DNA from 3 places in the Sphingobium sp. YBL2 genome. Region 1 is predicted to be linked to each of the others. Evidence: riboswitches for the same ligand, from Rfam matches in the RefSeq annotation. Region 1 holds a riboswitch; each other region holds the start of a gene.
The links. Region 1 has a riboswitch for cobalamin ahead of TZ53_RS01225 (TonB-dependent receptor plug domain-containing protein). Riboswitches for the same ligand answer to the same signal wherever they lie in the genome.
Positions count from the first base shown of each region.

Region 2: another riboswitch for cobalamin. It lies ahead of TZ53_RS06840 (DUF1636 domain-containing protein); the one in region 1 lies ahead of TZ53_RS01225 (TonB-dependent receptor plug domain-containing protein).
Region 3: another riboswitch for cobalamin. It lies ahead of TZ53_RS06715 (cobalamin biosynthesis protein CobG); the one in region 1 lies ahead of TZ53_RS01225 (TonB-dependent receptor plug domain-containing protein).

Region 1 covers NZ_CP010954.1:244,470-249,155, forward strand. The annotation lists gene TZ53_RS01220 (ABC transporter substrate-binding protein) at 1-629, shown strand, start outside; gene TZ53_RS01225 (TonB-dependent receptor plug domain-containing protein) at 637-2,451, opposite strand; cobalamin riboswitch at 2,622-2,836, opposite strand; gene TZ53_RS01230 (threonine ammonia-lyase) at 2,922-3,905, shown strand; gene mobA (molybdenum cofactor guanylyltransferase) at 3,905-4,456, shown strand; gene cobA (uroporphyrinogen-III C-methyltransferase) at 4,447-4,686, opposite strand, start outside.
Region 2 covers NZ_CP010954.1:1,462,569-1,467,254, forward strand. The annotation lists gene TZ53_RS06820 (threonine-phosphate decarboxylase) at 1-146, opposite strand, end outside; gene TZ53_RS06825 (adenosylcobinamide-GDP ribazoletransferase) at 143-853, opposite strand; gene TZ53_RS06830 (histidine phosphatase family protein) at 850-1,413, opposite strand; gene cobT (nicotinate-nucleotide--dimethylbenzimidazole phosphoribosyltransferase) at 1,410-2,426, opposite strand; gene TZ53_RS06840 (DUF1636 domain-containing protein) at 2,423-2,830, opposite strand; cobalamin riboswitch at 3,023-3,212, opposite strand; gene TZ53_RS06845 (MgtC/SapB family protein) at 3,546-4,058, shown strand; gene TZ53_RS06850 (sterol desaturase family protein) at 4,379-4,686, shown strand, end outside.
Region 3 covers NZ_CP010954.1:1,436,258-1,440,943, reverse strand. The annotation lists gene cobJ (precorrin-3B C(17)-methyltransferase) at 1-224, opposite strand, end outside; gene cobI (precorrin-2 C(20)-methyltransferase) at 221-940, opposite strand; gene TZ53_RS06720 (precorrin-8X methylmutase) at 937-1,566, opposite strand; gene TZ53_RS06715 (cobalamin biosynthesis protein CobG) at 1,566-2,630, opposite strand; cobalamin riboswitch at 2,803-3,024, opposite strand; gene bluB (5,6-dimethylbenzimidazole synthase) at 3,097-3,666, opposite strand; gene cobO (cob(I)yrinic acid a,c-diamide adenosyltransferase) at 3,723-4,328, opposite strand; gene cobN (cobaltochelatase subunit CobN) at 4,325-4,686, opposite strand, start outside.

The DNA.
Region 1 (4,686 bases):
AGCGCCCGGCGGAGGAAGTGCTGGCGATCCGCCCCGACCTGCTGATCGGCTTTCCTTCCGGCGGCAGCGTCGTCGGCGCGCCGCCGGGCGAGTGGCGGACCCTGGGGCTGGCGAGCGCGGACAGCTATGCCATGATCCTGACGCAGATCCGGCAGGTGGCGGCGGCGGTCGGCCATCCCGAACGGGGCGAAGCGATGATCGCCCGGATGAACCGCGACCTCGCCGCCCAGCCCCCGCCGAAGCGTCGCGGCGTCGCGGCCTATTATCAGCGGCGCGGCTATATGACCGGCACCGGCACGCTGGTCGACGACCTGATGCAGCGGGTGGGCCTGATCAATCTGGCCCGCAGGCTGGGCAAGCCGGCGCTGTCGCAACTGTCGCTTGAGGAGATGATCGCCGCCCGTCCGGACTGGCTGATCGTGGAGAGCGGCAGCGAGAAGGTGGTCGATCAGGGGACGGAAATGCTGCACCACCCCATACTGCGCGCCATCCCGCGCATCCGCGTGCCGCAGGCGTGGACGGTGTGCGGCGGCCCCGCCTATGTCGAGGCGGCGCGGGGCATCGCAGCGCAGCTTGACGGCGCTGCGCACAAGGGCACGGCGCGGGTGAACGCCGCGCCGCGCCATTAGGCTATTTTCAGAAGCGCACACGCACGCCGCCGAAGGCCGACCGGCCATAGGTGCCATAGCCATGGACCGTGGCATATTTCTCATCGGTCAGATTGTCGATGCGGCCGTAGATCTCCAGATTTTCCCGGATCGGGAAGGATGCCCGCACGTCCGTCACGGCATAGCCGTCCAGCCGGATCGCGTTGGTCGCATCGTTGAAGCTGTCGCCCACCATCGTCACGGTCGCGCCGGTCGACAGGCCGAAGGGCCAGACATAGTCCGCCGAAACGCTGACCGCATCGGCGGCGCGGCGCGGCAGCCGGGCGTCGGTATTGCGGTCGCGCGCATCGACATAGCTGTAGGCGGCGGTGACGGTCAGCGCCTCGACAGGCTTCAGGGCCAGCATCGCCTCCACCCCCTTGGCGCGGGTGCGGTCGAGATTATTGTAACCGCCGTAAAGACCGATCGAATAATCATAGTTGATCTGGTCTTTGGTGTCGCGGCGGAAAGCCGTGACGGAGAGGATCGCCCGGTCGCCGTCCAGCCTTTGGTCGAAGCCGATGTCGTAGCTTTTCGACCGCTCCGGGCGCAGGCCCGCATTGCCGACGTCGGCGCCGTAAAGCTGGTAGAGCGAGGGGGCCTTGAACCCCTCCCCATAGCTCATGCGGATGTTGGTCGCGCCGGCGTTGGGCGTGTAGTTCGCATTGGCGCCGAAGGTGGTCGCGCCGCCGAACTGGCTGTGATCGTCATGCCGCGCGCCGGCGGTCAGCGACAGGCCGGCGACCGGCTTCACGATGGCCAGCGCATAGACGCTGTCCATATCGGCCCGGTGGCTTTCGGTCGAGCCGAAGCCGGAGAAGTCGTAGTCGGGCCGTTCATGTTCATAGCCGAAGACCAGCTTGGCCTGATCGACCGGCTGATAAACACCCTCATATTCGAAGCGCAGATTGGTGCCCGAATAGCCATAAGGGCCGAATGCGGATGTATAGTCGCGGTCCATGCGGAACCAGGTCACGGCCGCCCGGTTGGTGAGCCTGCCGTCGAACAGCGACAGGTTCAGACCGGCATAGCCGACATATTGATCGGATTTCGAGCTGTCGGCGGTGCTGTCCACCACGCCGTTGTCGGTATCCAGATCGGCATGGATATAATAGCCGCGCAGGTCGAGGCTGAGCGTATCGGTGAAGGCCAGCTTGAGCTTGGCATTGGCGGCGATATTCTCATACCCGTCCTTTTCCGTGCCGCTGGCGGCGGAGGAAATGCCGTCGGTGTTGAAATAGGCGATGCCGACGCCGCCCGAAGCGATGCCGCTGCCGCCCGAAACATCCGCCTTGGCGTTCAGCGTATTGCTGTAACCGTAATCGACCGAGGCATTGCCCGCGAAACCGGCGGCAGGCGTGCCGGTCATGATGTTGACGACGCCGCCTATGGCCTGGCTGCCATAGGCGATGGAGTTGGACCCCCTCAAAATTTCGATTCGCCGGATATTGCCGGTCAGCAGATTGCCGAAGTCGTACATGTCGCCGATGCCGCTGGTGTCGTTGACCTTGACCCCGTCGATCAGCACCAGCGTCTGCGTCGTTTCCGCCCCGCGCAACGAAACCCCGGTCACGCCGCCAAGGCTGCCGCTGCGGTTGAAGCGCACCCCCGGCGTGGTGGCCAGCAGGTCGACGACGCTGACGCTCTGGCGGGTGCGGATGGTGTCGGCGTCGATGACCGTGACCGCCTGGCCGACCTCGTCGCGCGGCTGTTCGATGCCCAGCGCGGTGACGATGATCTCATCCTCCGCCAGGGCGGGAGCGGCCGCGAGCAAGGCGGCGATGGAAATGGAAATCCTCAACATGTCTATATTCCCCCTGAGCGCCGGTGCAACATGGCTCAGGGCGTCCGCTCGCGCGGCCGGACGGGGGAAATGGCCGGCGCCCGTGCCCTCCCCCCGCACCGATGCGGCCCTGCGCCGCTTCGTCGCTCAGACGGAGAACACCGTGCCATGGCCATACCCTGGACCAAGGCAAGAGCGACCATGCGCCGGCAGGTCTCCTGGCTCGCGGGTCAATGCGGCGATGCACGCCTTCCCGGACTTGCGTCCAGTGGCCGGCCCCTGGGCCGAAGTGCATCGCGCTCACCGCTTACAGTTGCAGGGACAGCCGCGGAATAGGACGGTTTCCCGTCCGCACCGCATTCCCGTTTTCAGCCCCCTTCGGGGCACCGGCGCGATCTTCTTTTTGCGCGCGAAGGCATTGCCCCGCCCGCGTCCCGCGCCATAAGGGAAAGCGGCGGCCATGCCAAGAGGCAGCCATGGAAGGAGATTGCATGCCGTTCGCCATCAGCCCCGCCGATGTCGAGGATGCGGCGCGGGTCATCGCCCCTGCCGCCATCCGCACGCCGCTGCTGGAAAATGCGGCGCTCAACGCCCGCTGCGGCCGGCGCGTGCTGGTGAAGTTCGAAGGCGCGCAGCACAGCGGATCGTTCAAGTTCCGCGGCGCCTACAACCGGCTGGCCCGCCTGGACGCGGCGGAGCGGAAGGCGGGGGTCGTCGCCTGGTCTTCGGGCAATCATGCGCAGGGCGTTGCCCTTGCGGCGCGGTTGCTGGGCATGGCGGCGACGATCGTGATGCCGGCCGACGCGCCCGCGATCAAGACGGCGAATACGCGGGCGCTGGGCGCCGATGTCGTGCCCTATGACCGCTTCACCCAAAGCCGGGAGGAAATCGCCACGAGGCTGGCGAACGAACGGGGCGCGGTGCTGGTGCCGTCCTTCGACGATCCCTTCATCATGGCCGGCCAGGGGACGATCGGGCTGGAGATCATGGAACAGGCCGCCGAAGCAGGGGCGGAGATCGGCCAGATCCTCGTCAATTGCGGCGGCGGCGGCATGGTGTCTGGAATTGCGACCGCCGTGAAGGCGCGCCAGCCCGGCGTCGCGATCCTGGCGGTGGAGCCGGAAGCGTTCGACGATACGGCGCGCTCGCTGGCGAGCGGCGTGCGGGAAAGCGTGTCGGCCGATGCGCGGTCGATCTGCGACGCCCTGCTGTCTCCCGCGCCGGGGGCGCTGACCTTTCCCATCAACCGGGCCTATCTGGCGGGCGGCCTTGCGGTGAGCGACGATCAGGTGCGCGACGCGATGCGCTTTGCCTTTTCGGCGCTCAAGCTGGTGGTGGAGCCGGGCGGGGCCGCGTCGCTGGCGGCGATGCTGGCCGGGCTGGCTCCGGATGCCGAGGGGGCGAGCGTCGTGGTGATCTCCGGCAGCAATGTCGATCCCGACAGCTATGCCCGGATCATCGCGGGCGGCGCATGATGCGGCTGATGGGGGCGGTTCTGGCCGGCGGGCGGTCCAGCCGGTTCGGCAGCGACAAGGCGCGGGCGATGCTGGATGGGCGCAGCCTGCTGGAGCATGCGGTGGCGGCGCTGGGGCGGCAGGTCGAAACCGTGGCGGTCTGCGGCCGGCAGGTGGAGGGGATGATCGGGCTGGCGGATCGGCCGGCTGCGGACATGGGGCCGCTGGGGGGCCTGAACGCGGCGCTGCATCATGCGCGGGCGCAGGGTTATGACGCGGTGCTGACGACCGGATGCGACGTGCCCGCCTATCCGGACGGGCTGGCGGAGGCGTTGATCGGACAGGGAGCCGCCATCCTCAAGGGGCAGCAGCTGATCGGCTTCTGGCCTGCTTCGCTGGCTGGCGAGCTGGACGCGCATCTGGCGGAGGAGAATAACCGGTCGATCCGTGGCTGGCTGGAGCGGGTGGGCGCGCGGATCGTGGAGCGGCCGGAGTTCGTGCTGCCCAACATCAACCGGCCGGAGGATCTGGAGAGACTCACCCGGCCGGGTCGAGACGGTCGTCAGGCGTGAAGGCCAACATGCGCGGCGAGGTCGGCAGGCGCATGCGTCCCGGCCACCGCCTCCCCGATCAGCAGCAGCGTCGGGTCGTCGTCGCTGATCGTCTGCACCAGAAAGGCGAGCGCCGACAGCTTGCCGCGGATCAGGCGTTCATTGGGCAGGGAGACGTTGACCGCCACCATCACCGGCGTTTCGGGATCGCGTCCGGCGGCGATCAGGCAGCGGCCGATCTCGCCCGCCGC
Region 2 (4,686 bases), 1.2 Mb from region 1:
GGCAAATGCCGCCAGTCGATGGACAGATGATCGGACCCCGGCCAAGCCAGGGGGTTGATCCCGGTCGAGAGATCGATCCAGTCCTGCCCGCCATAAGCGCCCCGCGCTTCGGCCAGGCGGCCGCCATGCCAGGTGAAGCCGCTCATCGCGCCACCGCCATCGCCAGCAGCAGGGCGCTCTCCAGCAATTCGATGCCGGCGCCATGCCCATCCCCGGAGATGCCGCCGATCCGCGAGCGCAGCCAAAGACCCCAAAGCGGGATCAACGGGATCGCCGCCAAAAGGGCAGGCTCCCGATAACCCAGCGCCAGCCCGAATATCGACCAGAGGATAAACGGCTCCGCCCGCCAGCCGGCCCGGAAACGGCTGGCCAGTCCTTCATGGAGCGGCGGCAGCCAGCGCGTCCAGAATAGCGGCCCGATGCGCGCCACCATCGCCACGGCCGCCAGCATCCATGGCGGAAAGCTTTCCAGCCAGAGCCGCAACAGCACCAGCTTGGCCGCCAGTTGCAGGCCGATGGCGACAACGCCGAAGCTGCCGATATGCGGATCGGCCAGAACGGCGGACAGGCGGCTCCGATCGCCATGCGCCGCCCCCGCCGCATCCGCTATGTCGCCCAATCCATCCAGGTGCAGCGCACCGGTCACGGCCACCCAGGCGACCAGGCCGAACAGCGCCCCCGCCCAAGGGTCTATGCGCATGCCCAGCCCGGCACCGCCCGCGACCACCAGCCCGACGGCAATGCCCGTTGCGGGCAGCCAGCGGATGGCGGCGGCGAAATCCCCCTCATCGACATCCTGCGCGGGCAACGGCAGGCGCGTCATCAATTGCAGGGCCAGCACCAGCCGCTTCATGCGGTCAGGCCCGTAACCTGTCCCGACCGCCCTTCCGGCCAGACCCGCAGGCTCAGCACCGCGCCATAGGGCAGGTCAACCGCCCAGCCCTGCCGCACGTCGAAACCGCACAGCACAGCCAACGCCGCCCGTATCGCCCCGGCATGGCAGACCACCAATGCCGGCTCGCCAAGCACGTCCAGCCCGTCCCCGATCCGGGCGCGTAGGTCGGTCCAGCTTTCGCCCCCAGGCGGCGGAAATCCGTCCGGATCGTCCCAGAAGCGCGCCAGATCCTCCGCAGGCAGGAGCGCGGGGTCCGCACCCTCCCAATCCCCGAAATTCAGTTCCCGCCAGCGCCGGTCGACGTCAAGTTCAATGCCCCGCTCCGCCGCGATCGCCGCGCCCGGCGCCCGCGCCCTGGCGAGGTCGGATGTCACCACCCGCGCGAAATCCAGATGCCGCGCCCGCTCGATGCAGAGGGCGATCCCCTCCGCTTCAGGCGGGGCGTCCAGATGGCCGAGCAACCGTCCGGCAAGCTGCGGCGCGCCATGGCGCATCAGGTGGAGGGGAAAGGCGTTCATAGCGCACCTGCCACCGCCGCTTCGGCAAAGGTCGCCATGCCGCCATGCGCTGCCAGAGCGGAACGCACGATCTGCGCCGCGACCGCCGCGCCGCTTCCTTCGCCCAGCCGCATGTCGAGCCGCAGCAACGGCTCCAGCGCCAGAGCGGCCAGCAGGCGTTCATGCCCCGCTTCCGCCGACATATGGGCGGCCATGCAGTGCCCGACGATCGCCGGATTGTCCTTCGCCAGCGGCGCGACCGCCGCGCAGCCGATGAACCCGTCCAGCATCACCGGCACGCGCAGCATCCGCGCCGCCAACACCGCACCGGCCAGCGCCGCGATCTCTCGCCCGCCCAGCCGGCGCAACGTTTCGAAGGCATCAGCGCAATGCGCCCCGTGCAGGGCGAGCGCCCGCGCCACAGCTTCGGCCTTGCGCGCCAGCCCGTCGCCATCCACGCCTGTCCCGCGTCCCACCCAATGGGCCGCAGCACCCCCAAAGGCCTGCGCGCAGAGCGCCGCCGCCGGCGTGCTGTTGGCAATGCCCATCTCGCCCAGCAGCAGCAGGTCCAGTCCCGGTTCCACCGCCGCCGCCCCCGCATTGATCGCGCTCAGGCAATCCGCCTCGCTCATGGCCGCCGCGACGCAGATGTCCTCCGTCGGCCGTTCCAGATCGAGCGCGACGACGGCCAGCTCCGCCCCGCAGGCTTGGGCCAGCGCATTGATCGCCGCGCCGCCATGACGGAAATTCGCCACCATCTGGGCGGTGACCTCGGCCGGGAAGGCGCTGACCCCGCGGGCGGCCACGCCATGATTGCCGGCGAAGATCGCGGCGCGGATGCGTTCCGCCCGGGGGCGTTCCCGCCCCTGCCAACCCGCCATGAAAAGCGCGATCTCCTCCAGTCGCCCAAGCGAACCGGCCGGCTTCGTCAGCACCCGCTGCCGCGCCGCCGCGGCTTCGGTGGCGCCTGCATCCGGGGCAGGAAGGTCGGCCAGCGCGGCGGCAAAGGCCGCGCGGTCGTTGAACCGGATCATGAACAGACGAAGCCTTCGGGCGGCGTGCGGACGATGAAATGCCCCTTCACCCCCTGGGGCCAGTCCGCATAGCGCACCACGCCCTCGTCGCTTTGGGCATGGCGCAGGGCATAATCCAGGATCGCGCGCGCGGCTTCCTCATCCGGCGTGAAGTCGCCCAGCACATAGCCGATCTTGCCCGTTCCGCGCACATGTACCGTGCAATGGCGCTGACAGGCGAAGAGGCAGGGCATGTCCTGAACAGCGACGGACGCATAAGCGGGATCGCCATCGCGTACCCTGTGCAGCGCCTCTGCCAGCAAGGCGCCGCCGCGCCGTCCGGCAGCATCCTCCCGCTGTTCCGCCGAAAGGCGACAGGTCGAACAGACGACGATCGAAGCCCCCGGCCCCACGGCCCGCAGCATCAGCGATCGCTCCGCAAATCAGTCATTCCACGTCCTCCCGCCCGACGGCATGTGCCCCGACGGGAACCGGGCAAGGGAGGACGGTCCGGCACCAGGCAGGCGACAGGCCTTCCCCCGCACGGTCCAACCGGCAAGGCGATGGCTGTCGTTCAGCGAGGGAACCCCCGTTCGGCCGGCACACCCTGTCCGGTCGAAGAACGACGGCGTCAGGCAGGTCTCCTGGCTCGCGGGTCGATGCTTTCCGGCCGCCTTCTCGGACCTTCATGGCCCAATGGCGCGATGGCCGGATGGCTCGCCGCTTACAGTTGCAGGGGCAGCGCGGGCGTTCCACCCGACTTCCCTTTTCATCCCCATGCGGGGAACCTGTCGCACCAGCGCTGATAAAGCCGCCTTCGTCCAATCGCAAGGGTGGAAAAACAAAGCCGGCCCAGCCCGCTCCAATGGCGCGACTTGCCCTCGTCCGGGCAATGGCAAAGCTTCTCTTCACCTGCGTGAACTGCTATTATCGGGCGATAGGGAGAGGGCCATGGCGATTCTGACGCGATGGATGGACTGGTTCTGCCGACTGTTCGCATGCACGGCTGAAAACGACATGCGGGTCAACGACCTGATCGCGCACCTCCGCTCCGACATCACCGAACGCTGAGCGGCAGGCGCGAAGCCGCTTTCCCATTCGGCCGCATTCACGGGAACGGGCGCGCCTCTCGCGGGTATTATGGCTATGTTGGCCAACGACCTCGGCACCACGCTCGTCCGCCTCTTTCTCGCGACCCTGCTGGGGCTCGCCCTGGGGTTCGAGCGCGAACGCAACGGCCATGATGCGGGCCTGCGCACCCACGGGCTGGTATCGCTGAGTTCGGCCATGCTGACCCTGTCCGCCCTGGAACTGGCGGAGGTCCACAAGGACAGCGATCCGATCCGCGTCGTTCAGGGCCTTGCCCAGGCCATCGGCTTCATCGCGGGCGGCCTGATCTTCGTGCGCGGCGGAGATGTGCGCAACATGACCACGGCGGCAAGCCTGTGGATGGCCGCTGCCGTCGGGATCACGGCGGGCGCCGGCCAATATGTTCTCGTGCTGGCAGGGTCGCTGATCGCGCTGCTCCTGCTTTCCCTGCTGCTCATATTCGAAAAGTATATCGGTCCGCGCGAGAGCGGATCGGACGATCCGGACGCCGATTCCATGACCATGCCCAACCGGCGCGGGTCCGCCCCGGAGCGCGAAAACTGAAAGCCGGCAAGATGCGTTGAAACGAGCAGCCGGAAATCGCCCGCCCACGGTCCGTCGTCCCTTCGCCCTAACGGATCGTCATTCCCGAAACCGCGCCGTCATCTGTGCGGATCGGAATAGCCGGCGCATGATTCACCGCCGCCGGATTGGAAAGGCATAGGCAGCATCTATGGGGCATATACCTTAATCGCATCTGGCGCGTTGGGCGCGTCTTCCCGATGCTGAAACGACATGAAGTTCAATGAACTGCGAACATCATTTTCGTCGCCTGGCGAGGCGGACACGCCCGCAGGGACGAGGCAGCATCTCGAGGTCAGCATATGGACGGCGTTCGCGTAGGCAAGAGAGTGATAGGCGCACAGGCGCCCGTCATCATCGGGTGGGAAAATATAGGCCGGGTGGAAGGCGGACCGCTCAAGCAGTTCATCTTCACCTGGTTCCAGCCCACGGCGCTGTTCGCGCTCATCGCCTTCTGGTACTATGCGCCCAATTCCATCGCCAAGGCGTCCACCGCCATCGGGATCGGCATCGGTTTCAGGGTGCTGCTGCTGGCGCTCGAATGGGTCAGCCCGCGCTATGAGAGCTGGCGCCTGACCTGGAAGGAACTGGTCACCGATCTCTTCTATGT
Region 3 (4,686 bases), 1.2 Mb from region 1:
ACCCGCTTGCCCTGCGCGGCGAGAGCCAGGGCATGGGCGGCGCGGTCGAGTTCGACCCGATTGTCCGAGGCGTGGAGCGTCAGGCCCGGTCTTTGGGCCACCCGGGCGACATAGGGGATGTATCCGATGACGTCGCTCGCCTGCGCCAGCGCATCCGACACCTCCGGCGTGATGAGCGCGTCCGCTCCCGGACCAAGACCGGCTGCCACGACCCATCCGGTCATGGACGGCGGCCCTGTCCGTGGACCAGCAGGATCGAAAAATAGGCGGTGACGTCGGTCGCTTCCGCCAGCGGGGTGATGCGCTGATCCGCCATGGTCGCATATTCGACCAGCCAGGCGCTGTCCTGCTTGCCCGCGGCTTCGACGGCGCGGCGAAGCCTGGGAAGGTTGCGGCCAATCTTCATGACGACCAGAGCATGGCTGTCGCGGATGCGGCGGGTCAGTTCCTCTTCGGACAGGGTGGCCATCAACACCGTTAGGACATCGTCGCCCCAACTGATCGGCGTGCCGCTGGCGGTCCAGGCGCCGGACATGCCGGTGATGCCGGGGACGATCTTCACCGGCGCGGCAAGGCGGCTGTGCAGGTGCATGAAGCTGCCGTAGAAGAACGGATCGCCTTCGCAAAGGACGACCACATCCTCGCCGCGTGCCGAAAGCCCGTCCAGATGCGCCGTGCAATCGGCATAGAAGGTCGAGAGCAGATCATTGTAGCGCGGGTCGGACAGCGGGATTTCCGTCGTGACCGGATATTCCATCGGATATTCGACGGCATCGGCGCGCAACATGCCCTCCACGATGCTGCGGGCATGGCCCGACCTTCCCCTCTTGCGGAAATAGGCGATGTGCCGGGCATTGCGGATCAGCCGGTCGGCGCGGACGCTCATCAGGTCCTGCGCCCCCGGTCCCAGGCCGACGCCATGGATGGTCCCGCCGCTCATTCCGCCGGGCTCGCTATCGCATTCACCGCCGCGACCGTGATGGCGCTGCCGCCGGGGCGACCCTCCACGATACAGCAGGGGACGGGCCGGCTGCGCCAGAGCGCTTCCTTCGATTCCGCCGCGCCGACGAAGCCGACGGGGCAGCCGATGATCGCGGCCGGGCGGGGGCAGTCGGGGTCCTCCAGCATGTTGAGCAGATGGAAAAGCGCCGTCGGGGCATTGCCGATCGCGACCAGCGCGCCCTCCAGATGCGGGCGCCAGAGTTCGAGCGCCGCGGCCGAGCGGGTGTTGGACATTTGCGCCGCCAAGGCAGGCACCTGCGGATCGTTCAGGGTGCAGAGGATCGGATTGGCGGCGGGCAGGCGCTTCAGGGTTATGCCCTCCGACACCATGCGCGCGTCGCAGAGGATCGGTGCGCCCGCCTGAAGCGCGGCGATGGCGTCCCGGGCGAAGGACGGCGAAAAGCGGATGTGGGAAGCAAGTCCCACCAGGCCCGCCGCATGGATCATGCGGACGGCGATGCGTTCTTCCTCGGGCGAGAAGCGGGCAAGGTCGGCTTCGGCGCGAATGGTGCGGAAGGACTGCCGGTAGATGGCGGCTCCGTCGGTTTCGTAGCTGTGGGGCATCAGGGCCTTCCGAAAAGGGCGAGGATTTGTCGGGCGGTCAGGCCGGTTTTTTCCGGCGGCGATCCGGCGCGGGCGTTGCGGGACAGGTCGAAGCGGCCCTGCCGGCCGGTGAGGACCAGCCCTGCGGGTCTTTGACGGGCGCAGCCCTTGGCGCAGCCGGACACATGCAGCGACCCTTCGACAAGGGGGGCGAGCCGGGTGGCGAGGCCGCGGGTCTCGACGCTTGCCTGCGGGCATGCGGGCGCGCCGGGGCAGGCGTCGACGCGGAGCAGGCCGTCAGGGGAGGCGTGCTCCGCCCTGTCTGCGCCGCCCTCCAGGATCAAACCGCGCCATGGGGTGAGGCGCAGGGCCGTGACATGCGGTTCCCCGGCCAGCGCGATAAGGCTGTCGGCGTCAAGCTGACCGAAGGGAATGCCGTGGAAAGGCCCCGATGCCTCCGCCAGCAATTGGGACAGCGGGCGGGACGGCGCGGGCGCGATGTCGGCAGCGGTCGGCAGCGGGGCTTCGTGCCGGGCCGCGCGGCCCGATGCGCCCCCGCCCGTGGCAAGGAACCAGCGGGCAAGCGCAATCAGGTCGCGCGCCGCCGTTTCGACGCTGGTGGGCGATCCCAGCGGACGCCCCTCCACCCGCAGCAGCAGCCTGCCCGCCTCGCTGCGCTCGAACCGGAAATCGGCGGGGACGGCGGCAAGACAGGGGGCTGGCCCGGCATCTACGGCGATCCCGATCTTGGAAGGAAGCTGGGGCAGCTCATCGATGTGGGCGATCAGGCTGCGCGCAATGCTTTCCGTGTCATCCCCGGGCGATGAATCGGGAGCGAGCAGGAAATTGCGGCGCGCTTCGCGGGCCGGATCGTGATCCGTAAGGCCCAGGGCGACAAGGTGCCGGAGCAGCGGGCCATGGCCTTGTTCCGTCACGCCGCGAAGCTGGAGCGCGGCCCGGTTGGTGAGGTCGACAAGGCCATTGCCGTGAAGACGCGCGGCTTCGGCAAGGCCGATGGCCTGGGGGGCGGTCAGGCGGCCCAGCGGTGGACGGACCCGCACCAGCAGCCCGTCGCCCGCCATCATCGGGCGCCATGCCGTCGGGCACCAGCCGCGAATGGCGGCGGACGATGCGCTTTGCGCGTCTGGCAACGGACCTTACCTCCCACGTCGCAACGACGGCCGGAGGGTTCACCCCCAGCCGCATTTCGTCGCCCGTGCGGAGAACCGAGCCGTGACCATCCCCTGGACCATGGCTAGAGCGACCTTTGCGTTCGGCAGGTCTCCTGGCTTGCGGGTCGTCGCTTCGGCACGGGCCTTCCCGGATCGCTCCAGTGGCTGGCCGTTCCCCGTGGGGAACCGCACGTCCTTGCCTTGCTCGCCGCTCACAGTTGCAGGGACAGCCACGGATTAGGGAGTCTCCTCCCGCACCGCGTTCCCATTTAAGCCCCTTCGGGGCACCGACGCGATCGATGGAGCGGGCGGAACCCGCTCCAAAAACGCTCATAGGCCGGGCGGAAAGGAAAGGGAAGAGGCCTTCGGACGGGAATCGTCAGCGCGTGACGATGGTGGAATGCCAGTCGGTGCGATGTTCCCAGCCGCGCCTCTCCAGTTCCGGCGTCGCCTCCTCGCTCACCGGATAGCCCAGGCACAGCAGGCCGAGGCAGCGCCAGTTTTCCGGAATGGCGAGCAGGGTGTCCACGGTCGGGCGGTCGAGGATCGAAACCCAGCCCATGCCGATGCCGCGCGTGCGGGCAGCCAGCCAGAGGGTGTGGATCGCCATCACGCAGCTATAGCGGCGCGCCTCCGGCATGGTGATCGCGCCCAGCCTGTGGCCGGTTTCCGTGCCTTCGTCGCAATAGACCGCGAACAGCACCGGCGCTTCGCGCAGGCCGTGCAATTTCAGGCTTCGGTACAGCCTGTCTTCCTCCCCCCGATAGATACTGCCCGCCTCGATCACCTGCGCGTCGACATGGGCGGCAAGATCCTCGCGCAAGGCGGGCGTTTCGATCCGGACGAAACGCCAGGGCTGCGACAGCCCGACGGAAGGCGCGCTATGGGCGAGGGCAAGGAGCCGTTCGACCTCGCTCTCGTCCAGCGGATCGGTCAGGAAATGGCGCACGTCACGGCGCAGGTGCACCAGTTCCTCGAAGGCGGCGATGTCGAAGGCGGTGTGTGTCAGAATTCAATTCCCGGCTGGGCCTTCACGCCGCTGCGGAAGGGATGTTTGACGAGGGTCATTTCAGTGACGAGATCGGCCGCCTCTGTCAGCGCCTCGGGCGCGTTGCGGCCTGTGACGATGACATGCTTCATTTCGCCCCTGGCGGTCACGGCCTCCAACACCTCTTCGACCGGAAGATAGTCGTAGCGCAGGACGATGTTGAGTTCATCGGCAAGGACCATGTCATAGGCCGGATCGGCGATCATGCGTTTCACCTCATCCCATGCTTCGCGTGCAAGGGCAATGTCCCGCGTCCGGTCCTGCGTGTTCCAGGTGAAGCCTTCGCCCATCGGCTTGAATTCGACATTGTCGGGGAACGCATCGAACACCCGTTTTTCTCCGGTGGTCATCGCGCCCTTCACGAACTGCACGACGCCCACCTTCCTGCCATGGCCGATGGCGCGGACCACCATGCCGAGCGCGGCGGTCGTCTTGCCCTTGCCCTTGCCGGTGTGGACGATCAGCAGGCCCTTTTCCTGCGTCTTGGTCGCCATGATCCTGTCATGAGCGGCCTGTTTCTTCTTCATCTTTTCGGCATGCTGTTCGGGCGTGCGTTCGATCATTGCGGGGCATCCTTGAGTTGGGAGAGAAGCATGGCGGCGCTGTTCGACCGGGGTTTCCAAAGGGCGCGGTCCAGCGCTTCGTGAAGGCGGGCGGCGGTCTCCCGCAGGGCGGCCGGATTGGCTTCCGCCATGAAGGCGCGAACCGCCTCATCCTCGATGAAGGCGGCGTGGACCGCGTCGAAATGATGGTCCTTCACCGCATGGGTGGTCGCGGCGAAGGCGAAGAGATAGTCGACGGAGGCCGCGATCTCGAACGCGCCCTTGTAGCCGTGGCGCATCATGCCCGCGATCCATTTGGGGTTGGCGACGCGGGCGCGGACGATGCGGCCGATCTCGTCCTCCAGCGTGCGGATGACGG